DNA from 3 places in the Blautia sp. RTP21359st1_E11_RTP21359_211015 genome. Region 1 is predicted to be linked to each of the others. Evidence: riboswitches for the same ligand, from Rfam matches in the RefSeq annotation. Region 1 holds a riboswitch; each other region holds the start of a gene.
What was found. Region 1 has a riboswitch for thiamine pyrophosphate ahead of thiS (sulfur carrier protein ThiS). Riboswitches for the same ligand answer to the same signal wherever they lie in the genome.
Positions count from the first base shown of each region.

Region 2: another riboswitch for thiamine pyrophosphate. It lies ahead of thiW (energy coupling factor transporter S component ThiW); the one in region 1 lies ahead of thiS (sulfur carrier protein ThiS).
Region 3: another riboswitch for thiamine pyrophosphate. It lies ahead of thiC (phosphomethylpyrimidine synthase ThiC); the one in region 1 lies ahead of thiS (sulfur carrier protein ThiS).

Region 1 covers NZ_JBDGAB010000064.1:54-10,651, forward strand. Annotated here, with positions in the region: gene AB5026_RS16370 (Ig-like domain-containing protein) at 174-1,292, shown strand; TPP riboswitch at 1,384-1,491, shown strand; gene thiS (sulfur carrier protein ThiS) at 1,741-1,944, shown strand; gene AB5026_RS16380 (thiazole synthase) at 2,108-2,893, shown strand; gene thiH (2-iminoacetate synthase ThiH) at 3,087-4,328, shown strand; gene AB5026_RS16390 (hypothetical protein) at 4,622-5,446, shown strand; gene AB5026_RS16395 (sulfate ABC transporter substrate-binding protein) at 5,702-6,718, shown strand; gene AB5026_RS16400 (hypothetical protein) at 6,823-8,133, opposite strand; gene AB5026_RS16405 (response regulator transcription factor) at 8,333-9,046, opposite strand; gene AB5026_RS16410 (sensor histidine kinase KdpD) at 9,047-10,237, opposite strand; gene AB5026_RS16415 (O-acetylhomoserine aminocarboxypropyltransferase/cysteine synthase family protein) at 10,545-10,598, shown strand, end outside.
Region 2 covers NZ_JBDGAB010000025.1:36,043-46,640, forward strand. Annotated here, with positions in the region: gene AB5026_RS10210 (SNF2 helicase associated domain-containing protein) at 1-3,201, opposite strand, end outside; gene AB5026_RS10215 (aspartate ammonia-lyase) at 3,404-4,834, opposite strand; gene AB5026_RS10220 (Lrp/AsnC family transcriptional regulator) at 5,234-5,680, shown strand; gene thiE (thiamine phosphate synthase) at 5,995-6,636, opposite strand; gene AB5026_RS10230 (hydroxyethylthiazole kinase) at 6,653-7,555, opposite strand; gene thiW (energy coupling factor transporter S component ThiW) at 7,518-8,072, opposite strand; TPP riboswitch at 8,409-8,511, opposite strand; gene AB5026_RS10240 (aldo/keto reductase) at 8,835-9,824, opposite strand; gene AB5026_RS10245 (alpha-N-arabinofuranosidase) at 9,892-10,598, opposite strand, start outside.
Region 3 covers NZ_JBDGAB010000012.1:66,561-77,158, reverse strand. Annotated here, with positions in the region: gene AB5026_RS06375 (leucine-rich repeat protein) at 1-890, opposite strand, end outside; gene thiC (phosphomethylpyrimidine synthase ThiC) at 1,185-2,489, opposite strand; TPP riboswitch at 2,654-2,762, opposite strand; gene AB5026_RS06365 (bile acid:sodium symporter family protein) at 2,965-3,966, opposite strand; gene panC (pantoate--beta-alanine ligase) at 3,970-4,809, opposite strand; gene panD (aspartate 1-decarboxylase) at 4,944-5,336, opposite strand; gene AB5026_RS06350 (hypothetical protein) at 5,680-5,832, opposite strand; gene AB5026_RS06345 (serine/threonine-protein kinase) at 5,855-7,885, opposite strand; gene AB5026_RS06340 (lipopolysaccharide assembly protein LapB) at 7,901-9,832, opposite strand; gene AB5026_RS06335 (FHA domain-containing protein) at 9,851-10,498, opposite strand.

The DNA of each region.
Region 1 (10,598 bases):
GCAAGAATCCCCCTGCTTTAGCTGAGGGGAGTGTCAAGCCATTGTAGAAACTGCCGAATTTCACCGAAAGCCCCGATTCGGTGAAAAATATCATAGCAGGAATATTTTTTGTAATGTATACTATATTTGTTAGGGAATCTAGATATACCACAAAGCAGAAAGGAAAAAAGCGTATGAGAAGAAATTGGAAAAAAGCTTTATGTGGCATTTTGACAGGTTTTATGATTGCAACGGCGGCACCAGCTGCGGTTCCGGAGTTGATCAGTGCGACAGAAGTACAGGCGGCGATAGACGTAGCAACGCCGACTATGTCTTCTATTAAGATCTCCGGCAGGAATAAGATTATTTTCAGCTGGAAACAGGTAAAAGGAGTTGCCGGATACCGGGTATACCGCAAGACCGGAAACAGCGGATGGAAAACAGTAAAAAACATCACAGGAAGCAAAAATGTTACGTTTACCGATACAAAAGTAAGTACCGGAGTAAGCTATACTTACACAGTGAGAGCTTACCGGAAATCCGGAAAAAATACGATCTGGAGTAGCTATAATAAAAAAGGACTGACAGCAATCGCAGGTCTGAATTATCTCACCCTGAATAAGACCAGCCTGACACTGGCACCGAAAAAAACTTATACACTGAAGATCAAAGGCACCAGTCTGAAACCGTCATGGAAGAGCAGCAACACAAATGTTGTCAAGATAACTTCTGCCGGAAAGATCACCGCGGTAAAAACAGGAACAGCGGTTATCACAGCGACTCTTGGCGGCAGAAAATTCACCTGCAAGGTTACTGTAAAGAATCCGACCTCGGCTAATACCAGATTGACGCAGAATTATAGCAAACTGAAAAAATACATCAGTCAGAAAGGTAAATATACTGAAGACGGAAATCAGTTTATAAATGTCAAAGTAGATAAAGAAAGTACTCTGATGATCGGTTATCTGAAGAAAGAAGATAAGATAGATATTGGGATGTTGCTCTCTATGCCTTCAGATGGAATCCTTGCCGGACTGGATATTATCGGAAACTGTGTGAAATCTGATACGGTCAGTGTGAAGTCCGCCCTGTCTACAAATGAAGTCTTTCTGCTGGTGACTTCTTCTACAAAAGCATCTGCTTATAAGGGTCAGAATCTGACTTTCTTGTATACAAACGGAAAAAAAGCGATGACAGATCTGCAGGATTCTTCCAATATTATGATGAAAGCGACAATGAAAGTAGCAAATGATTATCTGAAAAAGAATTTAAATCTGACAATGAAAGATCTGGGATTCACTGCTTATAAATAAAAGTTACTGTTCACTCTGCAAATAAAACCGGCAAATAAAACCAAAATTTATTGTTCTTGACATGAAGCAGAATCGGAATTATACTAAACCATGTAAATAACAGGGGAGCTTGTGATGGCAGGCTGAGAGGAAGTCTTCAACTTCGACCCTTATACCTGATTTGGATAATGCCAACGTAGGAACGTATAAGATGAATTTACGGGAGATACTTTGGTGTATCTCCTTTTTTATTGGATGCGGATGTTTTTATCCGATTGAATACGTAAGATCAGGATTTACAGGGAAGGGATCAAGAGCGAACGCTTTTAACCCCGGTATCGACAATTGAATATTGGGAAATTTGAGAGTGAACTGAGTTCATGAAGGGGTGCACCACCGCGGGTGTATTTCTTTGTGAACTCTTTTTTTATTGACGAATAGCTTTTGAAGTTTCCGGAAAGGAGAGATCATGATCACAGTAAATGGTGAAAGCAGAACATTGGAAAAGCCGGTGACAGTAACAGAATATCTAGAAGCATGTAACTATGTTCCGGTGCAGGTTGTAGTAGAGCTGAATGAAGAAATCATTAAGAGAGATACTTACGATACAACAGTACTGAAAGATGGCGATGTTGTGGAGATTCTGCAGTTTATGGGCGGCGGAAGCTGCTGATGTCGCTATAGAGATAAAATTAGGTAGATATACCACGGCAGTAACTGACAGATAAGTTACTGAAAAAATGCAGATGAAGAATGATCTGGCAGAAGAAGGCGCTGGTTATAAATCGGTGGAAATATTTTCTGCAAACAGACATAAAGAAAGGTGGACATAAAAAATGACAACAGCAAACACAAATGAAGACAAACTGATCCTGGGAGGCCATGAGTTTACTTCCCGTTTTATCCTTGGTTCCGGAAAATTTTCCCTGGAGCTTGTAAAAGCATGTATTGAAAAAGCAGGAACTCAGATCGTAACACTTGCCCTGCGCCGTGCAAATGAGGGTGGACTTGCGAACATTCTGGACTATATTCCGAAGAATGTTACGCTTCTTCCGAATACGTCCGGCGCCAGAAATGCAGAAGAGGCAGTTCGTATCGCAAGACTTTCCCGCGAGCTTGGATGCGGAGATTTTGTAAAGATCGAAGTTATCCATGACTCCAAATATCTTCTTCCGGATAATTACGAGACCATCAAGGCAACAGAGATCCTTGCAAAAGAGGGCTTTGTAGTTATGCCATACATGTATCCGGATCTGAATGCAGCCAGAGATCTGGTGAATGCAGGAGCTGCCTGTGTAATGCCACTTGGCTCTCCAATCGGTTCCAACAAAGGAATCTGTACAAAAGAATTCATCCAGATCCTTATCGACGAGATCGACCTTCCGATCATCGTGGACGCAGGAATCGGCCGCCCGTCACAGGCATGTGAGGCTATGGAAATGGGTGCTGCAGCAGTTATGGCAAATACAGCCATTGCAACTGCAGGAGACGTCCGTGTTATGGCGGAAGCCTTTAAGAAAGCTATTGAGGCAGGAAGAAGTGCATATCTTTCCGGTATGGGAAGAACTCTGGAGAGAGGTGCAAGTGCATCCTCACCGCTGACCGGATTTTTGCATGAGTAAAATAATGACAGTATATTGAAAGACTCGGAAATATACGGTTATTAAGGGGAAATCTGTGTAGCGAAAGCGGATTGCGAATATTCACTTGATGCAGATCAACCAGAGCAGAAAAGAAAACGAATGGCTAAAAACAGATACTGAAATATTACAAATTTGAAAATAATAAAAGTACGAGAGGAGCGACACAACAACAATGGCAGAAACAGTACAGGCCAGTCAGCAGGACGGCCATTTTAATGAAAGTATTGTAAATGAAGAAATTCTGGAAGATATGAAAAAGAACCGTATCGATCACATGAAGTACCTTCCGGATATGGAACAGCTGGAAGAATCTGATGTAATGGATCAGGTTATTTCCGCAATGAACGCATATGATTATGATAAGTACACAGAAGCGGATGTACGGAGAGCGCTTGTTCATGACAACCGTACACCGGAGGATTTTAAAGCACTGCTTTCACCGGCAGCGCTGCCTCTTCTGGAAGAAATCGCACAGGCTGCACGGATCGAAACAAGGAAACATTTTGGAAACAGTATCTGCATGTTTACACCGATCTACATTGCAAACTACTGTGAGAACTACTGTATTTACTGTGGATTTAATTGCCACAACAAGATCCGCCGCGCACAGCTGAATGCAGATGAGATCGAGAAAGAGATGGCAGCCATTGCAGAAACCGGACTCCAGGAGATCTTGATTCTTACCGGAGAGAGCAAAACGAAATCTAATGTGGAATATATCGGAAAGGCTTGTGAGATCGCCCGGAAATATTTCAAGGTAGTCGGTCTTGAGGTGTATCCGATGAATTCTGATGAGTACGCATATCTTCACAAATGCGGCGCAGATTATGTGACAGTTTTCCAGGAGACTTATAATTCTGATAAATACGAAACTCTGCATCTGGCAGGCCACAAGAGGATTTTTCCATACAGGTTAAATACACAGGAGCGTGCGTTAAAAGGCGGCATGCGAGGTGTTGGTTTTGCGGCACTTCTGGGACTGGATGATTTCCGCAAGGATGCTTTTGCAACGGGATATCATGCATATCTTCTGCAGAGAAAATATCCACACGCAGAGATCGCTTTTTCCTGCCCGAGACTTCGTCCGATCATCAACAACGACAGGATCAACCCGAAGGATGTACACGAACCGCAGCTTTTGCAGGTAGTTTGTGCATATCGTCTGTTTATGCCGTTTGCAAGTATTACTGTATCCACCAGAGAGTGTGAGCGTGTCCGTGACAATCTGGTGAATATCGCAGCAACCAAGATCTCTGCAGGTGTCAGCACCGGAATCGGAAGCCATGTGGATGATATTGAGGATAAAGGTGATGATCAGTTTGAGATTTCCGACGGAAGGTCTGTGGACGAAGTCTTCAACGCCCTGAAAGACCACGGACTGCAGCCAGTCATGAACGACTATATTTATCTGTGAAAACACGACAGAAGAGGATAACTTCTGTGGAATATGTGGAAAACCACCCACCCCGGAGAATGTTTCTCCGGGGTGGGTGTGGATAACCATAAAATAAAAACGGATAGAAAATAAAGGAAGAATTTGTCGGAAGAGTAATGATGATTTTTTAGTCCGGGTCTGATAAAATAAATATAACAAGGAGGACGATTAAGAATAATAAAATTCACATAAGATAAAGAGTCAGAGTAAAATTACAAAAGCATTTTCAAGGCACAGCCGATAACGATACTGAACTAAAAAAGAGGTGCCACATGGCAAATACAAAACATGAAGATGCTATTATGAAAATGGGATTTGATTATTTCCGTGATACGATCCTGAAAAGTCTTGGAATTGACTATGAATTTGTGAATCTTGGTCCTACAGAGCTGATAGAACTTACTATTCATTCTTTATATATGGATTTTACATTTCTGACTAAAGAAGGATTTTATATTCATATAGAATTCCAGACAACCGACAAGGGAGAAAATGATTTGCGCAGATTTCTTGCCTATGATGCGGTATATTCACATAAAACAGGAAAAAATGTTATAACCTATGTGATTTATTCAGGTGGAATCAAATCGGTTAAGACAGAATTGAATATGGGACTGTTTACATATCGGATACAACCGATATATCTCAAGGATAGAAATGCAGATGAGGTTTTTGAAAAAATACGACAAAAACAAGAAGACGGAACAGAGCTTACGGAAGAAGATTATGCAAGCCTATCGTTGACACCATTAATGTCTGGGAATATGAAGATTAAGGAAAAAATCAAAGAAGCAGTTATACTATCCAAAAAGAAACGTGGCCTAACAGCAGAAAAAACAATGGCAATGTTATATACTCTGGCAGATAAGTTTTTGGATAGTAAAGATCTGGATGAGATTAAGGAGGTTATATCTATGACAAGACTTGGACAGATGTTGTTGGATGAGGGAATGGAAAAAGGAATGAAAAAAGGAATGGAGCAGGGACTGCTTTTGTCAAAAAAACTTCTGGAAGAGAACCGTACAGAAGACCTTGATAAGGCTATGAAAGATGAAAATTATATGAAAAAGCTGCTGGAAGAATTGAATATCAAATAAAAAATCACCAGAAATACTGTAAATACAAGGCTGATTACGTTTTCTGTAAATATTCTGAAATGGAAATTTTTATACGGAATCATATGTTTATTTACCGATTTCCGGGATTTTTCTGCTGTTTTTTAAGGTAGGAATACCAGGAATTTTGGATAGCATGAAAACGGTTTCCGATTCTATAGTTTTCATAAAGACTTACTCGTGTTTATAATAAGCCAACAACAAAAATAAAGGCAGAAAAACAGGAGGAAAAGTATTATGAAAAGAAAATGGAAATCAGCAACAGCAGCCCTTTTGGCAGCAGTAACCATCGGAAGTCTTACAGGAGCAACCGCTTATGCGGCGGACAGTGTCAGCATTACAAACGTATCCTATGACCCCACCAGAGAGCTCTATGAACAGTATAATAAGATCTTTCAGAAGCATTGGAAAGAAAAGACAGGGCAGGATGTGGACATCACACAATCCCACGGAGGCTCAGGAAAACAGGCACTTGAGGTTGCCAACGGACTGGAAGCAGATGTGGTAACACTGGCACTGGAGTATGATGTGGATGCGATCCAGGATGCAGGACTCATCGATGACGGATGGGTGGACGAATTTCCGGAGGACAGCGCTCCCTATACTTCGACGATTGTATTTCTTGTGAGAAAAGGAAATCCGAAGAACATCAAAGACTGGGACGATCTGGTAAAGAAAGACGTAGGTGTGATCACACCAAACCCGAAAACCTCCGGCGGAGCAAGATGGAACTATCTGGCAGCCTGGGCCTATGCAAAAGATAAATATAACGGAGACGAGGACAAAATTAAAGAATTCATCGGAGATCTTTACAAAAACGTACTTGTCCTGGACACCGGAGCCAGAGGCGCAACGACCTCTTTCGTGGAAAACGGACAGGGTGATGTACTGATCGCCTGGGAAAATGAAGCCTATCTTTCCGTAAAGGATTATCCGGACGATTACGAGATTGTAACACCAAGTATCAGCATCCTTGCACAGCCATCTGTAGCAGTAGTCGATAAAGTCGTAGACAAAAGAGGCACCAGAGATGTGGCAGAGGAATATCTGAATTATCTCTATTCCGATGAAGCACAGCGGATCGCCGGTGATAATTATTACCGTCCGTCAAACCAGGATATTCTGAAGGAATACTCCGATGTGTTTGACCTGGACATCAATCTTGTCACCATTGATGATTTTGGTGGATGGAAAAAGGCACAGGAAACACATTTCTCAGATGGAGGGATTTTTGATCAGATTTACGAAGGATAGACAGCAGAAGATATAGTCGGACACAATAACGCAAAGAAGCTGCAGAACAGTGAAAAAACAGAGTCTGCAGCTTCTTTTATGTAAATATTGTGAATCACAAGGGATCAGGCATGGCTTCCTTCGGTCAGGGAACAGCCGTCCATTATACGGATCCCGTTTATGACATCCAGATAAGTGTCATACATTTCCTTCCATTCATCAGAGACGTCCTTGGAGTACTGGCTGATGGTGGACAGAAGATCGTATTTTTTGCCGTCGACGGTTTCGATACGGCCGAGATAGCCCTGCCATACACTGTCCAGAGGCTGGTCTTCGCCATCGTAATATCTGGCTTCCAGAGTCAGTACAGGAACATCCTCATTGTAATAAGTCAGTTTATATCCACCATTTTCGGTTTCGGTTGTTTCATAATGGCAGAGATATTTCCAACGCTCCGGAGTGAGGACCTGGAAGTAATCCGTCATGGCCATATCCACACGCTCTGCGTAAACGAAATCTATGGATTTGATCAGCTCTGTGGCTTCCTTTTCGGCGGCCTTATCATAGGTGTCTGACGGAGTCAGGACAAAAAGTCCGAATGTATAATCGTCAGTCTGGCATACAAGAGCATCTACATTTTTTTCTTCTTCGTTGACTTCGGTTAAGTATTGATATTTCGTGGCAGGATAAGATTCAAAGGTAAGATCTTTTTTGGTGATGATCTCACCCTTTACCGGATAGTATTCTGCCAGAAAACCCTTCAGGGAAGAATCCGCCAGAGAGGAATTCGGTACTTTTAAAACAAAGGCAGTGCTTTTTCCGCCATTTACGGAACGCTGCTCGAAATAACCTTCTTTTTCGGGCATGGATTCTCTGATCGTATCATCGGCAGGGAATCCAACCCGCATATGAAGCTCGCCGCGCTTTTCCGATTCGGAGGAATCTTCCGTGTTTGTATCGGAAGAGGAATTTGGGTATGAAGAATCGGAATCCTGCGAGGAGGAGTTTCCACTGGTATCGGAGGATTCTTCTGAAGAATCTCCGGAGGAGGAATCAGTTTCAGAATCGGAATATTCCTGAAGATTACCGTAGTCATCAATATAATATTTATCTCTGGAGCCAATATATGTGGTTCCGGTGGCATCTTCCAGCCACACACTGCCGTCCTCATAATAATAATGAGGCTCAAAATAACCGTCCTGTTCGGTCCAGCCGGCATCGTTGCCTTCCATCAGTTCACCGGAATCCGGGTCAGGGGCATAATTACCTTCCCCGATATATTCATCCTCGGAACCATTGCGGTACCAGTAATCTCCGTTTTCATCCTGCCAGATGTACTGACCGTCATCGGTTGGAGGGTCAGAAGCGAGGACCGGGACTGCAGATATGGAAAGAGCGATCGCGCCTGTTAAAAGAACTAAGATTTTTTTATGCATAGGCACCTCCTGATAAATTGCGCAGCAGTTAGCTGCTTACTATTCTTTGATCATAAATTTTTACAAATAAAAAAGATCTGTCTGTTAAGTACATTGTAACAGACAGATCCCGATATCCGGAAATGTGAAGAAAAAGAGACATTTACGGAAAGCTGCGTACAGGTCTGGAAATATGTTATCCGATCGTGAAAAGGCCGGCTTACCGGCAGGTAAAAAGATATCCCTTCCCATAAACCGAGACAATGTCATACTCATCGGTATCTTCGGCACCGATCTTGGTCCGGAGGTTAAAGATATGCCGCCGTACCGTGCTGGTATCTGTTCCTGCACAGCTGCCCCATACCGCTTCGTAGAGCTCTTTTGCAGAAAAAATCTTCTCCTGGTTTTCTGCAAGGAGACGCAGCAGAGAGAATTCGGTCCGGGTAAGGCCTGTGTCGGCATTATTGAGATATGCATGGCCATCCGAAAGATCTAACCGCAGGCTGCCGATGGTGATCTGACGGGAGGACTGAAATTTTTCTTTTATTTTTTCTTCCATTCGTTTCTGGCGTTCCAGAAGCATCTGGATCACGGCCAGAAATTCATCGAAATTATAAGGTTTGGTGAGATAATAGTCGCCTCCCTGCTGAAGTCCTTCTACCCGATCCCGGATATCACTTTTTCCGGTGAGAAAAAGAACCGGATTCATGGTCTTTTCGCGGAAGCGGCGGCAGATATCCAGACCGTTTCCGTCCGGAAGCATAATGTCCAGGATCAGAAGATCCGGCAGCTGTTCTTCAAGCTGATGATAGGCTTCGGCGGCTGTCTGTGCAGTGCGGACATCGTAGCCACGGCGCCGCAGCATCCGGCAGTTGGTATTCAGCACCTGTTCTTCATCCTCGACCATAAGGATAAGTGATTTCTTTTCATTCATTTATGATTCCTCCTCCGGAAGTGAGAAGAACACCTGAGTTCCCTCGCCTTCTTTACTTTTCAGCCATATTTTGCCGCCATGGGCAGTGATGATCTGATGACAGACATAGAGGCCTATGCCGTGCCGCCAGTAATCCTTATCAGCGGAAACATAACCCTTGAGTGCGTTTTTTCGCATTTCTTCTGACATGCCGGTTCCGGTGTCGGAGACGCAGATGGTCTGCCAGCCCGGTTCGCCGGTAAGAGAAATGGTGATGGTTCCGTTTTGGGTGTGACGCTCTGCATTGGAGATCAGATTGGTGACAACCTGGATCAGCCGTTCCGGATCAGCAGAGATTTCCGGGAGTCCGGATTGTGTCGTAAGGACCAGCTGATTGTTCTTTGAGCTTGGATGACTGCAGTAGTCTTTTTTTACAGAATACAAAAGACCGGACAGATCTGATGGGACAAGGGAAAGGGCAAGCCGTCCCTGTTCAATGGAAACCGTATCCATCAGATCCAGCACGATCCGGTCAATCCGCATTACCGACTGTTCAATGGTGCGGAGATTTTCCTGCATAAGAGAGAAATCCAGAGGCTCTTCCTCAAGGAGCTCGGAGGTGTCCCGCGCGTGGAGGGAAATGGAACTCAGAGGATTTTTAATCTCATGGGCAACGGTGGTCAGGAAGGTGGACTTGGCATTATCAAGGGAGCGCAGTCGCAGATTCTGTTCCTCCAGAAGGAGCTGCTGCTGGTTATATTCCTTCAGATGAAAATAGAGAACACTGCCGCAGACAATACTTACAGAGACAAACGCCAGAAGGATATCTGCCAGCCGGTCTGCTTCCGTGGCAAAAGGAGTTACAGTGTTCGGGAAATGGTATGCAACCAGACACAGTCCCATATAAAGGAGAATCTCCAGCAGGGAAACGATCAGAGCGCGTCTTTTTTCCAGCATCAGCACGGTAAAAATAATAGCAAACACAAAGAATGCCGGCATGCCGCCACGATAACCGCCGCTGGTAAAAAACATCACCGGAAAAACGATCAGAAAAATCACGACAATGGTGATCAGGTAGCAGCGCTGATATTTTCCACTGTAATAGGAATAAAGAAAAAGCCCTCCGGAGATTGCAACCAGCGCAAAATTGATCAGTACATTTCCCCAGGAACCGGTCCCGAGGCTGAGAAAGGCCATGATCAGGCTGATCACAGTACCTCCCAAGGCGAGGATGTTGAACAGCCGAACGCGGAAATCAAGGATGGGACTGAATAAAGAGTGAAAAATATTTCGGAGCTTTGGGTTTATATTGATAAGGATCACCTCCTGTTCTTAATGTGGGTTTGTTGTATGTCTGCGAGCATCTTTCTTTTGGTGCTGTGATTATCGTAACTGCTATAATTGTATCATGCTGTCGTATAGTTGTGTACACAAAAAAATACATTTAATCCCGTTTTCCTATTGACATACTATGAATAGTAGGTTAATATAAGTGTCAACAAAAGAAAGGGAAGAGGCTATGAACGAATACGGCTTTAATACAGGGCTGCTCCACGGCACCAACGAGAAATAT
Region 2 (10,598 bases), on a different contig from region 1:
TGTGGCCTGATTCTGCACGGCAAGATTCCACCAGGGATCGTAGTGGATCACAATATCAGCTGCCGTAAGATTCAGGCCTGTTCCTCCTGCTTTCAGAGAAATGCAGAAAACAGAAGTATCATCCTCATTAAATGCATGTACCATCTGCGCCCGTTTTTCCTTGGAAGTCGATCCGGTCAACATATAAAAAGAAACTTTTGCTTTTTTCAGACGGACAGCCAGCACATCCAGCATGGTAGTAAACTGGGAAAACAACAAGAGCTTATGTCCGCCATTCACCGCATTCTGAACCAACTCCATGCACATCTCCAGCTTGGAAGAATTCCCTTTGTATCCTTCATATACAAGTCCCGGATAACAGCAGATCTGCCGCAGCCTCGTGATCTCTGCAAGGATCTGCAGTTTAGAAGTGCGAAACTCCGCATCCGACTGCATCCCAAGCATCAGGCGAAGCCGTTCCGTATGGGCCTCATACAGCTCCTTCTGCTCGCTTTCCAACGGGGAAAACATATCTTTTTCCAGCTTATCCGGAAGATCCTTCAGCACATCCCTCTTCAATCTCCGCAGCACAAAAGGACGGATCATTTTCTGCAGACGCTCCATCGCATCGGAATTGCTGTACTGCACAGCCGGAAGTTCGATTTCCTTACGAAATTTTTCGTAAGAATAAAGGAAACCTGGCATCAGAAAATCAAAAATACTCCACAGCTCACTGAGCCTGTTCTCCACCGGTGTACCGGTCAGCGCAAGCCTGAATTCCGACCGGATCTCCTTCACAGCCTTTGCCACCTGAGTTCCGTGATTCTTGATATACTGCGCCTCATCAATGATCTGCACAGCAAAATCCAGGTTCTGATAAGCCTTCAGATCCCGTTTCAGAAGGTCATAGGAAGTGATCAGAACCTCCCGTTCTCCCGCATTTTTGATCAGTGCTTTCCTCTCCTTCACATCACCAGTCACAACGGTAGCCGGAAGTCCCGGCGCAAAACGTTCGATCTCGTTCATCCAGTTAAACACCAGCGAAGCAGGCGTTATCACAAGGGCACGTCTGTTTTCTCCCGGCGCAGATTTCTGAAATTCTGACCAGAGAAATGTGATCACTTGGAGGGTTTTTCCAAGTCCCATATCATCTGCCAGGATCCCTCCAAACTGATTATGCTTCAAAGTTTTGATCCAGTAAAAGCCCTCTTTCTGATAGCCCCGGAGGATTTTTTCCTGCTCCCTGGGAATCTGAAATTTATGTTCTTCCATTGTCTGCATGTTCCGGATCAACGCACGAAAGGCATTGTCCTTCTCTACCTTGATCAGATCGCCGCCCTTCAGCTGACTGTCCAGATACATAGCACGATAGGCCGGAACCTGAGTCTTTCCTTTTTTCAGTTCACGATCACTGATCTGCAGTCCATTTTTCAGAGCAGAAAGCTCCCTGAGCTGACCATCGGAAACATCCAGAAAGCTGCCATCCTTCAGGCGGAAATATTTTTTCCTGCGATCGTACCTGGAAAGAATATCAAAAAGCTGCGCCTGATCCATCCCCTCCACATCCAGATCCAGGTTCAGAAGTCCGGCTGACAGAGAAACGCCAAGACGGATGTTTGGCAGCTTTGTCACCCGCATCTGTTTGATGGACTGGGAAATATAGACAGCTGCAACTTTCTGCATGGCGGGGATCCCTTCAGTAAGAAGCTGGTAGAGCTTTTCTTCGGAAGCTTTCACACTGTCGGGCTTCCCTGAACCTTCCCTGCACAAAGATTCCAGTTCCTCGGCACGACAATCCAATGCCAGCTCCATCCGCTGGTCATCATATCCGTTAAAATATTTTGACAGCAGCGCAAACACACCAAGCTCTCCCGGAATATCCCTGGTGCGGGCAGACACATCTCGGTCAAAAACCGAAAATTTATCCTTCCCGTAAACAGAAAATGCCTTACAGGTGATCCAGTCACGCTCTGGTGCATCCAGATAGATCTCATATGCAGCCTTGTAGCATTCAAGACCTGTTTCTTCCGGGAAATCCCTGAGATCACAGTGAAAAAATTTTTTCAGGGAAGGAAGCAGCTCACGCACAAACGCAGGCACATCCGGTTCATCAATAAAGCCTCGGCCTGCAGGAAGCCGCTCCAGACAGGCAACAAATTCCTCCACTGCTCCAAGCTCCTGCCTGGAAACCAGATATACCTTCGCATTATCAAAATACATATGATACCGTATGCCTATCACACTGTATACCGGCGCGATCTCAAGAGATAACCCCTGATCCTTCTTCCGGATCATCAGCGTCCTGTCCGGAATTTCTCTGACAGAATGCCATGTTGTCTCCGGATCATTGTTCATTTTGAACTTGAAACTTTTTTCGCCAAGTATAAGAAGCAAATCCTCAAGTTCTTTTCTGTCAACGGTAAGATCCCTCACCTTTTCCACAGCTATATTCTTCAGCTGTTCATATCTGGACATGTAAGTGCCGTGATGATTCTCGACCCATTCCCGGATAAAGGCCAGCACGCTTCTGGCTCCTTCTGAAAAGGCTTCATCGGAATGGATAAATTCCAGATTTTTTCCATAAGAAACCTTCTCATTATGATCCAGATTCCACACAAAGGCCAACACATCCTTGAGGATATATTTTTTCTCACAGCCAACGCGGAATTCCACGGTAAAACAATTTCTCACAGAATTAAATTTCAGGCAGGTTTCCAGCTCCACCCTACCAAAATACGGATCCCCGGAAAACGGAAGCATACGGCTGTATAGCTGGCGATTAAGGAGGCTTTTCAGCTCAACGGTGGTTTTCGTTGCAGGCTGCCCTGGTCCGGATAAAGCAGCCGGAAATGCTGTTCCGCTGAATAACTCTGCCTGCTTCTGTTCCTCATCCTGCTGTCTGCGGATTTCCACACGCTCATAGGCCTTACGGTCTCCATATTCCAGAAGCACTGCCACGCAATGCTTACAGATCCCGGAATAGCTGCGAAAAGCCGGGCAGTCACAGTATGCTTCTTTTATGCGGTCCGCTTCTGTATCATACTGAAAGCCTGTATTGTATACATTACGCCCACTTTCCTTCACTGCTGCAGATATTTTATCCACAGCTCCTTCCGACTTAATATCCAGCGACTGGATCCTCTTTCCGGTACGGTAAATATCAAGACCTCTCTGATATGCCGTTGTATTACAGAGTGCCCGTATGGCTGTTCGTTTAAGCATGTATCTTTCCCTTCTTTTCTTATCGCATTTCTTCCATTATAAAAGGAGACCTGCACTGTGACAAGTCTCCTTATAGTACTCATTGATATCTCATTCCTGATCTGCCTATAGCATTTCCATAAAATCCCGCATCAGGTTCAGCTGCTCTGAAATGAATTGCTGCATCAGACGTTCCCGTCATACGTTGGTACAGATAACTTTCTCAGCAGGCTTTCCTTCTTACTTCATCCTCTTTCCTCTCTTCTCCGACTTCTGTCATCAGATACGGATCAAGAACCTCTTCCAGCTCTTTCTCCTTCATGAGTCCCTGTTCCAGAACAAGCTCACGGACGGATTTTCCTGTTTTTACAGCTGTTTTTGCAATGGCTGCAGATGCCTTGTATCCGATATGCGGGCAAAGAGCTGTTGCAATTCCTGCACTGCTTTCCATCAGGTCTTTGCAGTGTTTGCGGTTTGCGGTGATTCCTGTGATGCAGTTTACGATCAATGTATCCACTGCTTTTCCCAGAGTCGTAATGGATTCAAAAAGATTACAAAATACAACCGGCTCAAAAGCATTCAGCTCCAGCTGTCCGGCTTCTGCCGCCATGGTAATGGTGGTATCATGTCCTACGATGTGGAAAGCAACCTGGCTTACTACCTCCGGAATGACCGGATTTACCTTACCTGGCATGATGGAAGACCCATTCTGCTTTGCTGGAAGATTGATCTCCCCAAATCCGGTTTTCGGGCCGGAAGACATCAGTCGAAGATCGTTGCACATCTTGGAAAGATCCACCGCACAGGTTTTTACTACACCGGATACGGCAACAAAGCCGTCCAGATTTTCTGTTGCGTCAAAAAGGTCCTCGGCCTGTTTCAACGGATAACCTGTAAGCTTTTCCAGATTTGGCACAATCTTATAAAAATAAGAATCGGAAACATTGATAGCAGTTCCCACTGCAGTTCCTCCAAGGTTTACGGTGTACATTTCCCTGTGAGCCTTTTCGATACGTTTCCTGTCTCTGGAAACCATGGACGCATAACCGTGGAACACCTGACCAAGACGGATCGGAACTGCATCCTGAAGCTGTGTACGTCCCATAGTGATCACGTCATCGAACTCCTCTGCCTTTTTTGCAAGCTCCTTCTCAAGTCTTACCAGTGCTTTTTCCAGAGGTGCAAGAAGATCCAGAACGGTAAGCTTACCGGCCGTCGGAATCACATCATTGGTGGACTGCGCCATGTTTACGTGATCATTTGGATGGACCATTTTATAGCTACCCTTCGGACATCCGAGGATCTCACCGGCTCTGTTTGCGATCACCTCATTCATATTCATATTTGCGCTGGTTCCGGCACCACCCTGAATGGCATCTACGATAAATTCCTCAGCCAATTTTCCTGCGATCACTTCATCACAGGCTCTAACAATGGCGTCTGCCTTATCCTCCGGAAGAAGCCCTGCATTACTATTAGTGATAGCTGCTGCTTTTTTAATCTGTGCCAGGTTCCTGATAAATACCGGATGAAGCTTTGTACCTGTAATAGGAAAATTCTGTTTTGCCCTTAAAGCCTGAACTCCGTAATAAGCCTCTGCAGGCACTTCCATAGTTCCGATCGAATCTGCTTCCAGTCTTGTTTCTGTTGTCATTTTATCATCCCTCTTCTTTCTTCTGATCCTGTGCACATCTGATTTGCTCCGCCCTCTGATCTCATTTTTTCAGTCCGACGGATATTCGCTGTTTACAAATCATTCTGTTATTTTCATTTTTATCAGCAGCTGTTTTTCTGATGCCTAAGAAGCTAACACTTTCTTTGTAGCTTGTAAATACTTTTAATGGAAAACCACGATTATCCGTGTTTTTCAATAGTTTACATTAATCTTTTTAAGAATTTCTTTTATTTTTCTTATTTTTATTAAGTCGTTTCTTGTGTTGTGATAACACACGCAGTATAATCAATACAGAAATACCTATTTTCAATCCACTTCCCTACGCAGCTCTGTACCAGTTACAAATAACATTTTTTTCATTGAAAGGAGACATTCTACATGGAACACAAACTCGACAACATCGACCGAAAAATCATCGAAATGCTTCAGAAAAACGCCCGCACTCCGGTAAAGGAAATCGCAAAGGAAGTCTTCCTTTCCTCCCCCGCTGTCTCCGCCAGGATCGAACACCTCGAAAAAAACGGGCTGATCACAGGCTACCATGCCCAGATCAACCCGGTATTTCTCGGTTATCATATAAAAGCATTCATCAACCTGGAAGTAGAACCCAACCAAAAAAAAGACTTCTATCCCTTCATCCAGTCCATCCCAAACGTCATCGAATGCAACTGCGTCACCGGCGATTACTCCATGCTCATCGAAGTAGCCTTCCGCTCCACCATGGAACTGGACCACTTCATCAACGAACTCCAGCAGTTCGGCCGCACCAAAACACAGATCGTATTCTCCACCAGCGTAGAACACAGAGATCTGCCGGTGGAGTAACCACCCTCCCCTGCCGCCTTGAAAAACCAGCCCGTGAGGCGTGTGCTGCCTGTCGCCGGACTCTGCAGGAGGGGAGCTGATTCTTGGCTGGCGGAAATCTGCGTTGTTTTTCAAAAGTCCGCTGTCTGAGCGGCTGCAAGACGCGAGTTCGGACTTTTGGAAAACGGTTTTAGCAGAATTCCGGCAGCCTAGAAGCCAGCCCCCGACGAAGCCCCGGCGACAGGCAGCACACGCCTCACGGGCGTCCGTATTTCAACAAAAAAAGAACAGCAATGAACCTCAAATCCACCACTGCTCTCCATTCATTTCCTAAATCACTTTCCCATCAAAGCAACAATCTTCTCCTTCAGCTCCCGCGCATTCTTCTTCGGATCCTCCGCCTTCATGATCGCAGAAACAACCGCCATACCACTCATGCCTGCGCCCTCAAGCACATCCATATTCCCGGCATTCAATCCCCCGATCGCAACCGCCGGAATCGGAACCGCCTCACAGATATCCTTCAACGTAGAAACCTTGGTAAGGATCGTCACAACCTTAGTAGTAGTAGGATAAATCGCCCCCACACCAAGATAATCCGCACCATCCTCATAAGCCTTCACAGCAGCCTCCACCGTCTTGGCAGTAGCCCCCACGATCTTATCCGGTCCCATCAGCTTCCTTGCCACAGCAACCGGAATATCAGAAGCTCCAACATGCACACCAGCCGCATCACAGGCCAGCGCCACATCCACACGATCATCAATGATCAGCGGCACATTGTAACGATCTGTGATCTCCTTCACCTTAAAAGCCTTATCCAGATACTCCCGTCCACCCTTATTCTTCTCGCGAAGCTGGACCAGAGTCACACCACCCTTACAAGCCTCCTCAACCGTACGGAGCAAAGACTCCTCCGTATGATAAGAACTATCCGTCACCAGATACAACGTTACATCCAAATCTTTTCTATCCATCCTAATCCCCTCTTTTTCAGTACATTTCAATCTTCAACAGATCCAGCAGCTGTCGATCCGAAAGCCCATAGATCTCATCCAGCAGATTTACCTGAAAGCTTCCCGGACCGCGGGAAATCTTCTCCGCTTCCTCGCCGGCGATACCCATAAGTGCAGTACCAAGCACTGCCGCAGCCAGATAATTCCCGGATCTCCCATTTAATTCCGTCTCAACGCCAGACCAGACACCTGCCTCTATACTATCCGTCATTTCTTTCGCAATATTATCTTCGCACCCCGGCAAAAACGCAGCAGTCAGTGCACCGACCATACAGCCGGTTCCTGTGATCCCGGACAGCGCCGCACTGCCATTTTGTACCAAAACAACCCGTTCACCATCCGTAACAAAATCCTGTTTCCCGGTAGCCAGCACGATTGCCTGATTATTTCTAGAAAAAGCCTTAAGCACTTCACTGACTCCATCGATATTTTCCTCAGTCAGAGCATCCTCGACACCCGCATCGATTCCGATCGCATGAGACGGCAGCCCGGAAACAGCCAGAAGCTCTGACATATTTCCCTTCAGCACTGCCGGATGACCGATCCTTAAAAGCTCCCGTGCCAGATCCAGCCTGAGATCACTGCAGGCAACCCCTACCAGGTCCAGAAGAACCGGGATCTTATTTTCCATCGCTGTTCTCATAGAACGCTTCATTGACTCGATCCTGGCATCGGTAATATTCCCGAGATTCAGCATCAGCGCACCAGCCGATGCCGTAATATCTGTCACCTCTGCCGGATGCTCCGCCATGATCGGCCTTGCACCTACTGCAAGGACCACGTTGGCACAGTCATGGATCGAGATCGGATTGGTGATGCAATGGATCAGCGGCTTTTCTTCTTTAATTCGCTTTCGCAGTTGTAAAATTCTTTGTCTCATATGTTTTTGAACCCAAAGCTGCCTGGAATTTCACCAGAAGACCTGCTTTACTCAGAGCCTTCAGGAAAATATAGGCAACACATCCTCCCATTGTGGTTGCTGCAAGGAACATCGGCGTATAATAAAATGCTGTCAGTCCGCCTCTTCCCATCAGGAATGCCATCACCGGATAAGAAACCATGGATCCGATGATACCTGTTCCAAAGATCTCACCGATCACCGCGCAAATGATCTTGCCTTTGGAAAGTCTGTAGAACACACCTGAAAGGAATGCGCCAAATACTGCACCGGTCAGTGCAAGTGGCGGGATTCCCATGAACATCATACGGATCACGCCGATCATGGTCGCACAGAGAAGGGAATACCACGGTCCCATCAGAACCGAGCATACGATATTGACAAGATGCGCCGTGGGGCACATTCCCTCAATCCTCAGGATCGGTGAAATAACGACACCGATCGCAACCATCATTGCCAGCATTACCATACGAAGCGTGTGCATCCTTTGTTTTTCCATAGTGTTTTTCCTCCCTGAAATATCAGGCAGAGCCCTGTCAGATCCGGGCAAAAGCTTCCCGTCTGCTGCAGTCTGCCCTTAGATTTTGGCGGTCGAAGTTCCCTTACTTCCTCTCACTCCGAAAACACGGATTCCCATCGCTTACATGATCCTTCCGGAAAAATCCTCCGGAATATCACTCTCCTGCCAGACATTAAGGCGCTCCCCTTCCTGCCCGCTCGCCGCAGAAGCTCCACATGCAGTCTCTGTCACTTTCACATCCCCACATTGTCAGACCATTCCAGTTCCATTCCTGCATCCGAAAAGAGCGCATCCCATGGCAAACTCCACGGAGACACGCTCTCAGATCACAATCCCTCCGTTGGCATTACCCAAATCAGGTACGGTCGAAGATCTATCTTCCTCTCAGCCTGTCACACAAGCTCCCGCTGGCTCTTTTCTTTTCTGTTTTTCAATATAGCACACACCTATCCCGTTGTCAAACCTCCACTGCTTATTGCTCTTTGCACTCCCGCCGGAGACGTTACTGTTCACTCCGTTCTCAGCAACACGCTTCGCGATGCACAGAATTTATGCTAATCGCATAAATTCGCGCGGTATGTCTCGGGTTTTCTGTGACCTTCGCTCACAAAAAAACACCTCGCGGAATATTACCAGTGAACAGTAACCCGGAAACTTTCCTAATTCAGTTAAACAATTATTTCGACATAAAAAACTCCCTGCTTCACTACTTTTCATAGTAAAACAGGAAGTATATAAATCTTATTTTGAGATCTCGTCGATCAGACGCAGCTCCTCAGCTGTAAACGGTGCACAGTGGATCGCTTTCACATTATCAAGGATCTGCTGCGGCTTGGAAGCTCCGATCAGAACACTGGTAACTTCCTTATGCTGAAGCAGCCAGCCAAGCGCCATATCAGCCAGCTTCTCTCCACGCTGGGCTGCCAGATCGTTCAGTCTCCGGATCTGATCCAGACGCTCCGGCGTCAGCACACTTTCCTTAAGGAATCTTCCATCTTTGCGGATACGGCTGTCCTCCGGGATCCCGTTCAGGTAACGGTCTGTCAGCTGTCCCTGATCAAGAGGGCTGAAGGTGATCAGACCTTTTTTCAAAATGCCGGTGGTTCTCTTGAGACCGTTTTCTTCCACTGTTCTGTCAAAAATGGAATACCGGTTCTGGTTGATCACAAAGGGGCATTTCAGATCCTTCAGGATCGCTGCTGCCTGGCTTAAGGTTTTTCCATCATAATTGGAAAGTCCCACATAGAGGGCCTTGCCCTGCTGAACCGCTGTTGCCAGCGCCCCCATAGTCTCCTCAAGCGGAGTCTCCGGGTCCATTCTGTGATGGTAAAAAATATCCACATATTCCAGACCCATGCGCTTCAGGCTCTGGTCAAGGCTTGCCAGAAGATACTTGCGGCTGCCCCAGTTTCCATAAGGGCCTTCCCACATATCATAGCCTGCCTTTGTTGTGATGATCAGCTCATCACGGTATGGCATCAGTTCTTCTTTCAGGATCTTGCCGAAATTCCGTTCCGCACTTCCATAGGCAGGTCCGTAATTATTGGCAAGGTCAAACTGTGTGATACCATTGTCAAAAGCTGTAAAGCACAGCTGCTTCATGTTTTCATAATCAGAAGTATCTCCGAAATTATGCCATAATCCAAGAGACACCTTCGGAAGCATCAGGCCGCTTTCACCGCAGCGGTTGTACTCCATAGTTTCGTAGCGTTCCTTTGCAGGTGTGTACATAAAAACCTCCCATAATGTAGCATGATTTACATTTTCTGTAACTGCTTTTACTATACTTCACCGGCCCTTATTTCGCAAGACGGATCATATTCCAGCTGTGTTTTGCAAAAACTGCTTCCAGTTTTCCGCCGTCCAGCTTTGAGCACTCTGCACTGGCTTTTACAGGAACTACATTCTCCGGCTGAGCCTCTGTATTGGCTGCCTGAAGATCATCATTATTGAGTACAATATGCTCTACGATCTTATATCCCTCAAACTGTCTCAAGTCACAGGAAACTTCCATATCCTCATCCAGACTCTTATTCACTGCAAAGATCGTCAGCGTATCCTTTTCCTCATCCCAGACACATACAGAATCCAAATATGGAGCTTCTCCATAAGTCTTGCTTTCATATATAGGTGTGAGAACCTGTGTATTAAGGACGGTTCCTCTTCCAAACACACTTGTCAGCATATACGGATAAAAGATCGTCTGACGCCATGCGCCTGTATCGGATGTCATGATCGGCGCAATAACATTTACCAGCTGTGCCATGCAGGCGATCTTTACACGATCTGCATGACGGAGAAGTGTGATCAACATGCTTCCCACAAGAAGTGCATCCTCAAAGTTATAAACATCCTCCAGCTGATGGGGCGCCTGTACCCATTTTTCCAGCTTTTTATCCTGTTCATTGCTGTGGTACCATACGTTCCATTCGTCGAAGGAAAGATTGATCTGTTTTTTTCCATGCTTCTTTGCTTTTACAGCATCGCAGATGGAAACCACTCCTG
Region 3 (10,598 bases), on a different contig from region 1:
GCGATCGTCTCAACCTTTTTATAATCGGACATTTCCGCAGTAATATTTTCTTTGAGAAATGTATCCATTTTTTGTTCTGCGTAATACTCCGCATAATCTTTGAGTATGAATTTATAATAAACGGTACTGTTTCCATCCTGTACAGAGATCAGGGTCTCTCCAAACATGTATTCCCACTGGCTCTTTACGTCATTTCCGTTTTTGTCTACATAGGTTACATACTGCATTTTAGGAGTAACAAGACCGGTTTCGCTGACTTTCGCAGTATAACCGGAAACAACCGTATATACCGGATTTTTGCCGGATGTCTGGATCTGATAAGATGTCTGCATGGTATCCGGCATGGAGATCACACTGCTGTAAGTATCATTCATCGCATACAGATATATTTCTGTGCTCTCTACATCTGTTTCTTTTTCGGAAGTGCCTGCTGCCGGAATATCATCTGTGAATATATCTTCCTGCTGCTCCTGGTTTTCTCCGTCACCAAAAATTTCTTCCGGTGCCGCAGCCTCCTCTGTATCCTCTGTTCCTTCTGCTTTTCTGATGACCGCCGAAGGTTCTTCCAGAATTAATCCTTCATCAGAATCCTGTTGTATTTCCTCACTCTCTGAGCTTTCAGCTTCATCCGTTTCCGTTCCGATATCTGATCCCGGAAACTCTTCTTCTGTAATCTGATCTGTGCTCACGGCAGTATCTTCTTCCGTGATCTGATCTGTGTTTACGGTATTTTCTGATTCCTCAGAATTCCCGTCATCTGTAAAAGTATCAATGGCGTCTGTTATATCCGTCTGTGCGTCTGTAAAATCTTCGGCCGCCACCGGTCCACATGGAACAACAGACATACATAATGACAGACCAAATGCTATCAATTTTTTCGGAAATTTCATTTCGTACCTTTCCTTCCTTTTTATGTAAACCGTTTATATGTAAGTTCTGTTTTTATTATAACGCGGCCCTGTCTTTTCGCAAGCTGCAATAATGTCCCCTACTCTGCAAAAAACCGCTGTGATCTTCATTTTAGATCACAGCGGTTTATGTTTTATTATCGGAACATCAGACTTTCCACAATTTCAGCATTACTGTTCTTTCCATATCCGCATTCGATCAACCAGTTTTCTGGCTGGATACTGCCAACACCACGTTCTACTGTGATGCTGCATGCTCATATGCATTCTGTATTCTTACAGAATATCGATATGCTCTCCTGCAAGTGCCTTGTTCATGCTTCGTACTGCGCAGAATTTACCACACATGGAGCAGGTATCCTCATGCTCCGGTTTGCGCTCGTTCCAGATACGTTTTGCTGTTTCCGGATCCATGGCGCATTCCCACTGTGCCTCCCAGTCAAGCTTTCTTCTGGCATCTGCCATCTTGTCATCGATCTCACGGGCACCGCGGACACCTTTGGCAATGTCTGCTGCATGAGCTGCGATCTTAGATGCCATGATTCCCTGTTTTACGTCCTCAAGATTCGGAAGTGCAAGGTGCTCGGCCGGTGTTACATAGCAGAGGAATGCTGCTCCGGACATAGCAGCTACTGCTCCGCCGATCGCGGATGTGATGTGGTCATATCCCGGTGCAACGTCAGTTACGATAGGTCCTAATACATAGAACGGTGCACCCTGACAGATGGACTGCTGTACTTTCATATTTGCCTCAACCTGATCAAGCGGCACATGTCCCGGTCCCTCAACCATAACCTGAACGTCCTTTTCCCATGCACGTTTGGTCAGCTCGCCAAGACGTACAAGCTCCTCGATCTGGCATACGTCTGTTGCGTCAGCCAGACATCCCGGACGGCAGGCATCTCCAAGGGAGATGGTCACATCATACTCGCGGCAGATATCCAGGATCTCGTCGTAGTATTCATAGAACGGATTCTCCTCACCGGTCATGCACATCCATGCAAATACAAGAGATCCTCCTCTGGAAACGATATTCATTTTTCTCTTGTGGTTACGGATCTGGTCGATGGTCTTTCTTGTGATTCCGCAGTGAAGAGTTACGAAGTCAACACCATCCTGTGCATGGAGTCTTACTACATCGATAAAATCTTTAGCTGTCAGCGTATCAAGATCTCTCTGATAGTGGATAACGGAATCATAAACCGGAACGGTTCCGATCATTGCCGGACACTCGGATGTAAGCTTGCGTCGGAACGGAATGGTATTTCCGTGGGAAGAAAGATCCATGATAGCATGGGCGCCCATGTTTACAGCTTCCATTACTTTCTGCATCTCTACATCGTAGTCCTTGCAGTCTCTGGATACACCAAGGTTTACATTGATCTTGGTGCGGAGCATGGAACCTACGCCCTCCGGATCGATACATTTGTGATTTTTATTTGCACAGATCGCCACCTTACCGGAGGCTACCAGCGGAAGCAGTTCCTCTGTTGTCATGCGTTCCTTCTTAGCTACGATCTCAAGCTCAGGTGTGATGATGCCTTTACGGGCTGCCTCCATCTGTGTACTGTAATTTCTCATGTAAAAAAAATCTCCTTCCATAAATTCTTTGTGTTTATACAACAAAAAACCGGCTGCTGCAACGCATACGCATCACGGCAACCGGCTCTTACTCTTACGTACTTAATGAAAATCTTCTGTACTTCTGATCTCTTCTGTACTCTCTGATCTTCTGTGTCTTTAAGAATCCTTCGTGCATATGTCCCTACGTTGGCATTATCCAAATCAGGTTATGGGTCAAGACATTTACAGTCTACTCTCAGCTCGCTTCAGCGGGCCCCCCTGTTTTCATATGTTGGGGACGTTTGTTCGTCCATGTGGTTATTATAGTATACCGGCTAAAATTTGTAAACCACAATTCTGCATTTTATGACTTTTTCTTTCGACATAATCTGTCATTTTATCTCTCAAACTCCCCGGGATCTTTCTTTACAGACATTCTTCCACAGCTTTGCTGTTCCCCGTCAGGAGGACATCCGCAATCCGCATTCACTGCTTATTGCTTTTCGCAATTACAGCAGTCGATTTCCCTGATCCGGTCAAGCTCTGCAAGGTTTTCTGCACCTGCACGGCGGATCCCCGCAAAAATGGAACCCGCAATATTGTGCCATACACTGAAGATCGCGCCCGGAAGTGTTGCAAGCGGATTGGCTGCAAAATTAGCTGCTGCCAGTGAGACAGCAAGGCCACTGTTCTGCATACCTACCTCTATAGCTATAGCTGTTGTTCTGGAATACTCCACATGGAAGATTTTTGCAGCCAGAAATCCCAGCATCATACCGCAGAAATTGTGGATCGCCACTACTCCAAGCACCAGAACTCCACAGCTTACGATCTTCTCTGCATTTACAGCCACAATTCCTCCGATGATCATAACAATAGCTACAACCGACACCAGCGGCATAACATCGGATACCTTATCCACATGCTCTCCCGCAAGGCTCCGAAGAAAAACTCCCAGGAGAACCGGGATCAGAATTACCTTTACCACAGAAAGCACCATGGCCCAGAAGGATACTTCCACCCAGGCTCCTGCCAGAACATATACAAGAAACGGTGTCATCAACGGTGCTGCCAGTGTGGAAACTATAGTCATTCCCACAGAAAGCGCCACATCACCTCCTGCGATATAGGTGATCACATTGCTGGCTGTTCCGCCCGGACAGCATCCCACCAGGATCACTCCCAGTGCCAGATCTGCCGGAAGGTTCATCACTTTACACAGAAGCCAGGCGATCACCGGCATAATGGTATACTGAGCCACTGCACCGATCACCACTTCTTTGGGTCTGGAAAAAATTGCCCGGAAGTCATCCAGTTTTATGGTCAGGCCCATACCAAACATGATCACTCCCAGAAATACAGACGTATAGTTCGTCATCCAGGAAAATCCGTCACGCCAGAAAAAAGCCAGGCAGGAAAAAGCGATGATAATGATCCCGATATATCTGGATGCTAGGCTGCTGATAATTCCGATTTTCTTTAAAACTTTTCCCATACATTATACCTCGTAGCTGAAGTTGTCGATCAGTCTTGTTTTTCCGATGTAAACAGCCATTGCTACAAGAACGCTGCGGTCAGCTTTTTCCACCGGCTGCATGGTAAGTGCATCTACCATGGATACATAATCAATCTTTGCCAGAGGCTCTGCTTCGATCACTGCTCGCATTTTTCCGAGAAGCTCTTCTGCCGGGATTCCTGCGTGAATGGCTTCCTGTCCGGCTTTTACTGCCTTTGACAGGCAAAGAGCTGCTTTTCTCTCTTCAGGGCTTAAGTATGTATTTCTGGAGGATTTTGCAAGTCCGTCCTCCTCACGGATGATCGGACAGCCTACGATCTCAATATCGAAGTTCAGATCACGCACCATCTTGCGGATGATGGCCAGCTGCTGTGCGTCTTTCTGTCCGAAATATGCTCTGTCCGGTGCCACAATGTGGAACAGCTTGGTCACAACGGTACACACACCTTTGAAATGGATCGGACGTGTTTTTCCGCAAAGTGTCTCTGACAGAGTATCTATACTTACAAATGCGTGGGGATCATGATACATCTCAGAAGGCTCCGGGCAGAAGATCAGGTCTGCTCCCAGGCTTTCGCAGAGTTTGCTGTCACGCTCAAAATCTCTCGGGTATGCTTCCAGATCTTCGGTCGGTCCGAACTGTGTCGGATTGACGAAATCAGATACTACTACGATGTCGTTCTGCTCTCTGCATTTTTTTATCAGGCTTGCGTGTCCTTCATGGAGAAATCCCATAGTCGGGACAAGTCCTACTGTTTTGCCTTCTTTTTTCCACGCTTTGATCTGTTTTCTTGTTTCTTCTACTGTTTTTGTTACCTGCATTGTGCTCTCCTCTTTCTCAGCCACTATATACTATGGCCGGGTTTGTCGATTTCGAGATAGCCTCTTTTCTGAATTCACTTTCCTCTTATTTCTGTATATGTCTGTAATCTGAGTTTCCTCTATTACGGATTTTTTCAGGCCATGTCTTTCAGCAGTCCGTGTTTCTCATAATTGGTCACTCTACTGATCTTATTTTCTTCATCTACAAATACTACTGCAGGCTTATGTGTACGGGCTTCTTCCTGCTCGTACTGTGCGTAAGCCATGATGATGATCTTGTCACCGGTGCTTACACATCTTGCTGCTGCTCCGTTCAGGCAGATCATACCGCTTCCGCGTTCTCCGCAAATGGTGTATGTCTCGAAACGGCTGCCATTGTTCACATCTACGATCTGGACTTTTTCATATTCCAGTATCCCGGCAGCTTCCAGCAGTTCCTCATCCACAGTGATACTTCCTACATAATCCAGTTCCGCCTGGACAACGGTTGCTCTGTGGATCTTTCCTTTTAACATCTCTATTGTCATCTTATATAAGTCCTTTCCTGCAGGGAATAGCTTTCAAGTGGATAAAAGCATCCGCTTTCGTATTTAATAAAAAAGCGTCTCGGGGTACACTTCGACCCTGAAACGCTTCTGATTGATTCCCTGTATATTGAGTCCTGTTTTTTGTACATAAAAAGCATTCGCATGATTTCTGTCATTAATACAGGCTCGTATCTTTCATAATCTTTTATAATTTTCATATATCCGTCCGTTCCCGATCCCGGGTTCCGGCTGGCTATTTTTATATAAGATTCCAGTGATTTCAGCCAGAGTATAGTTTTGAGTCCAAATACTATCTCTGTGGGGTATTATGGCATTGAGGTAGTTATTTGTCAAGTTTCCTGTCCTGCATTTCCAACTTTTCCAAAAGCTGTTCCCTCTGTCTGCGGAAAATCCTCGGAAGAAAACTTAAGTTTACTCCGCATATCACAACGCCTAAAATTCCTGCTACAAGCATCACGGTTCCCTGTGTGACCATTTTACAACCTCCTGTTTTTCTTTTATCCGGAAATCCAGCCACTGTTTACTGCCTGCTGATATAATTCATCCAGCCTGTCCATTTCCACATCATTAGCATTTGCAGAAAGCTGTTTCTGATAAAGTTCTTTTGCCTTATCATAATATTCTTTGAACTTACTGTAATCCCGGTCATCCTCAGCAGTTTCGCCCTGCACAGACACTTCCAGGAACGCAAGATCTTTATACACCCGGTAATCCTCTCCGTAAGTTTTCAACACCTGCTGAAGCTTCTTTTTAGCGTTTTCATAGTCTCCCATATTCTGATAGATAACTGCCATATTACAGCCTGTATTATAATCTCCCATTCCCTGAGATTCGATCTGTTTAAATACAGCAAGTGCTTTTTGGTAATATCCATTGTCCTCTGTATCCCCGCCAAGGTCACTGTAAGTCTGCGCCAGTTCTTCAAGAACCCCTATATTATTTTCCTGCGGAAGCTCTTTTACTGCCTTTTCCAGCAGCTGCATTTTCTGTTTCTGACTATCTGTGCTGTTATCCTGTTTGTCTATACATTTCGCCGCCATAATGTAAGCCCGCATCTGAATGTAGGAATCCTGACTTGTCTGGATACAATCCATAAAGATCTTCTGTGCCTCACTGTATGCGCCAGCACTGTACTGGATCTCGCCTTTTACATATTCAATATCTGCTGTACTGCTTCCTTTCTCCTCAGCCTCATCAAGAAGTTTCTGCGCTTTCTGTGTATCTCCACAGTAAGCTTCCGTGATCGCATAATCACGATAATAGCTTCCGTTTTCCGGATTGAGTTTTATCGCATATTCATAGGAATCTGCTGCTTTTTCATATTCTTCCAACTGAGCATAAGAGTCCCCCAGAAGATAATAAACACCATCCAGGATTCCGTCTTCCATTACTTTTTCGTTGGTCAGAATATTATCATTGATAAATGTAATGCATTTTTTATAATCTTTTTCACGGTTCAGTGCTTCTGCTTTTTTCACATAAGCTTCTGCTTTTCCCGGAAATATCTTTACTGCTTTCTGATACCACTGATCCAGTTCCTCATAATTTCCCTCACTGATACACTCTTCTTCTTTTGCAATGGCATTTTGGTAATCAGACTGTTTTTCTTTTTCGATCTGAAGATAACCACCTGCTGCAAGTGCTGCACACAGAACCATGCCCGCCGATAAAACTACCGCTGTCCTGCGCTGTTTTTTCAAAAGAGAACGGTACGCCTGGCTTTTCAGCGGCATATTCTTAAGATCTTCCAGAATATCTTCTGCCTGCTGATACCTCTTTTGGGGTTCTGGCTCCAGACATTTCATGATGATCGAAGCAAAAACCTCATTTATTTCCGGCTTCAGGGCCTGAATATCCGGAACACATCCAGATTCATCCGGCTCCGGTTTCTGTCCTGTCATAATATGATAGACGGTTGCTCCCAAACTGTAGATATCTGATCTCTTATCTATTTTCTTCCAGAGGGAACGATCGGTCTGGTTCTGGTTGTACTTCATGGCCTCAATCTGTTCCGGTGATGCATAACCTTTGGTGTAGCCGGTAACATACGCATTATTCCCGTCCACACTGAATGAAATATTAAAATCTATGAGACAGATATTTCCATCAGGCTTCAGCATGATATTTCCCGGCTTCAGATCACTGTGTATGATCGGAGGCTGCTGCTTATGAAGGTAAACCAGTGTAGATGCGATCTGCCTGATCCAGATGATAACAGAGCTCTCCGGAAAAGACGTCCCTGCATCCAGATATTGCCGAAAAGAATTTCCGGGGATAAATTCCATGACCGTATAAATATCCCCGTCATCTTCCACAAAATTTTCAACCAACGGAAGATACGGATGTTTCAGGTTTTTTAATACATCCACTTCTGCTCTGGCATTTACCAGATCTTTAATATCTTCTTTTACCTTTTTCAGCACCACGTACTTGTTCAGATTTTTGTGATATGCCTTATACACAATCCCGCTGTTTCCTGAACCGATCCTTGCTACGATCTCATATGTATTGGCAATACATTTCCGCATTTTCACTAACCGTCCTTATTTACTTTTTACCGTAAGAATTCCGCTTCCTGCTGCCATCCTCACAGTCATAACTGCCAGATCTTTACATTCTTTCTCTTTTGTGGAAATTCCCTCTCCCACCGGATCTGGTACCCCTGAAAGATCCTGAGCAGGATTTTCCGCATATCCTATAGACTGCAGACTTTCCGCATTAATGCTGTTCCAGGAACCGGTAAGCCCTGTTGTTTCCAGATTTGAAGCCAGATTTTCCTGCCCCTGCCCGTTTTCAACTGAACCACTTGCACACAATTTCACAGTGGTATCCGATTCCACATCAAAAACCTCAACCTCTGTCCGTGCTGCCGGAGTTCCTTCACCGGAATCAAATCCATAACAGTAAGTTACAAAACCGATTTCCCATTTGCCACTATTGTTTACAAGAAAACATTCCTGCGTATTTCCGTATGATATGTCAGAAAGGGGTGTTTGCATACCTGTTGTCACGGTCTGAGAAGCTTTCAGTTCTGCAGTACCATCCTCTGCCTTATAAATATTGAAGGCCAGATCTCCATCCTTTGCTTCCACTTCCAGAAGTTCTTTTGTTCCATCCCCGTCCAGGTCTTCCAGGATCACAGCCAGACGGCCAGTCAGTGCAGATGCAGAACTTTCTCCATATGTAAATGGAATCTGTGTATCCTTCCAGCTCACAGAAGGCGTCTCTTTGGAAAGTGTATCTTCTACATAATTTTCCAGAATACTCTCCGGATCTGATGCAGTTGTATCCTCTGTATCTGTATTTGATATCTCTTCTGTATCTGGCATATCTTCAGTTTCTGTCCCAGGATCTTCTGTGTATATATCTGATGAATCGCTTGACGGATCTTCTGTTTCAACTGTTTCTGTACCATCATATGTGGCATAAGAACTATCAGCCTCTTCTGCTGACTGATCTCCTTCTTCTATTAATTCCCACTCACTCTCTTCGTCACCTCCAATTGGAGAAATTTCAGGATAAGACACAACACCCTCTTCTTCATGATCCGGCGCCGATTCCTCATCTTCTTTCGCAATAGGGATTCCATCTACTACCTTGTTTCCTGCCCCATCGGGATCTTCCGGTATCTCCGGCGTAACTGTAACTTCCGGTGTAGCTGTTATTTCGGGTGTCACTGTTATTTCCGGATCTTTATCTGGTTCCCCTGTCACAGTTATATCCGGAGTATTAGAATCCTCTTCCGGCTCTATGATAATAACCGGAGATTCTGTTGGTTCTGGAGTTGCAGTTGCTTTTTTGCTTTTATTCTTTGAAGCAGTCCCCTTTGACACAGAACCACTGTCCAGACCTTCTGAATTTTTTCCGGATATGTCTGTATCCGCTTCTTCTGTATTCTCCTCATTTGGCGTATCATTTTTTGCAATGGCAACCGATTTCAATCTGCCCAGTGTTCCGTTTACAATCTCCTCAATTTTCGTCAGATCCACCGTCATTGCATGGTTGCTACTATCCCCTCTGCTGCTTTTTGTATTATTTTCTGCGTTCTGTTCCCGGCTTCCAGTTTCTTCCTGTGCCACAATCTGTTCCTTTATCTCTGTAACAGCTTTCTGAAGCTCTTTCGCATCTTCTTTCGTATCTTCTTTTGCCTCTTCTCCATCTGTCAGATTCTCGGAAGCTTTTTTCAGATATTCTACTGCTTTTTCCGGCTGCTTCTTTTTGTTGTAAACTTTTGCCATACCGGTAGCTGCCTTAACCGATTTCGGACTGATCTTTAATGCTTTTGCAAAAGTCACCTCTGCTTTGTCATAATCTGCGGCTGCCAGATATTTATTACCCAGATCGATCTGCTTTCCTGCCTGAGCTGCACTTACCTTATCAGGTACTCCCAGGATCATCGCTGCTGCGATCACCGCCACACACAGAAGGACTGCAACTGCAGGTACGATAATATAAAATTTCTTTCTGTTTTTCATAACCTTTCTCTCCTCCCCTTATTCCGCCCGGAAAATAAATTCCTCATCTGCAAGGCGAATCCTGTTCTCTGTCTCAAGAAGTGTTTTCACCTCCGGTTTCAGTTTTACATTTTCCAGATAAGTTCCATTCAGTGACTTGTTATCTTCCAGATAGAATGCATTCTCTTCACGGGTGATCTTACAATGTACATTTCCAATGGCCGGATTATTTTGGATACGGATATCTGCACGTATTTTACTTTTTCCAACAATGTTCATACTTCCATTCAATACAAACTCTTCTCCAGTTGCACAACGGATCAGTTTCCCCGTAATCTGGGTCGGCGGTACCAGGAGAACAGTCTTTTCTTCTTCCTCCTCTTCAGCCGGAGCCAGAAAAACCGTTTTCTCTTCCTCATCTTCTGTTTCTTCTATCTCTGACTTTCCAAGCCCAAAACCGAAACCAAACCCGCGGGAAGCAGAGTCATCTTCATATGGACTTTCACGGTATGGAGTTTCTTCCTCTTTTGCTGTATCCATCCTTTGCAGTAACTCTACTTCCGGAATTTCCCCTTCTGCCTCTGGCAGATCCATAGTTGGTACCGGCGGTACCGGAGGAAGCTCTGGTATATATTCTTCATATTCTTCCCATTCTTTTTCATCGCTGTGATCATATGTAAATTTCATATCCTTCTCCTTCCACGGAAATACTCTTTTCTTTCTGTCAAGAACTTATTCTGAAAACAGAATTTTTTTATTCTGATTGGATCTGTTTTCAGAATAAATC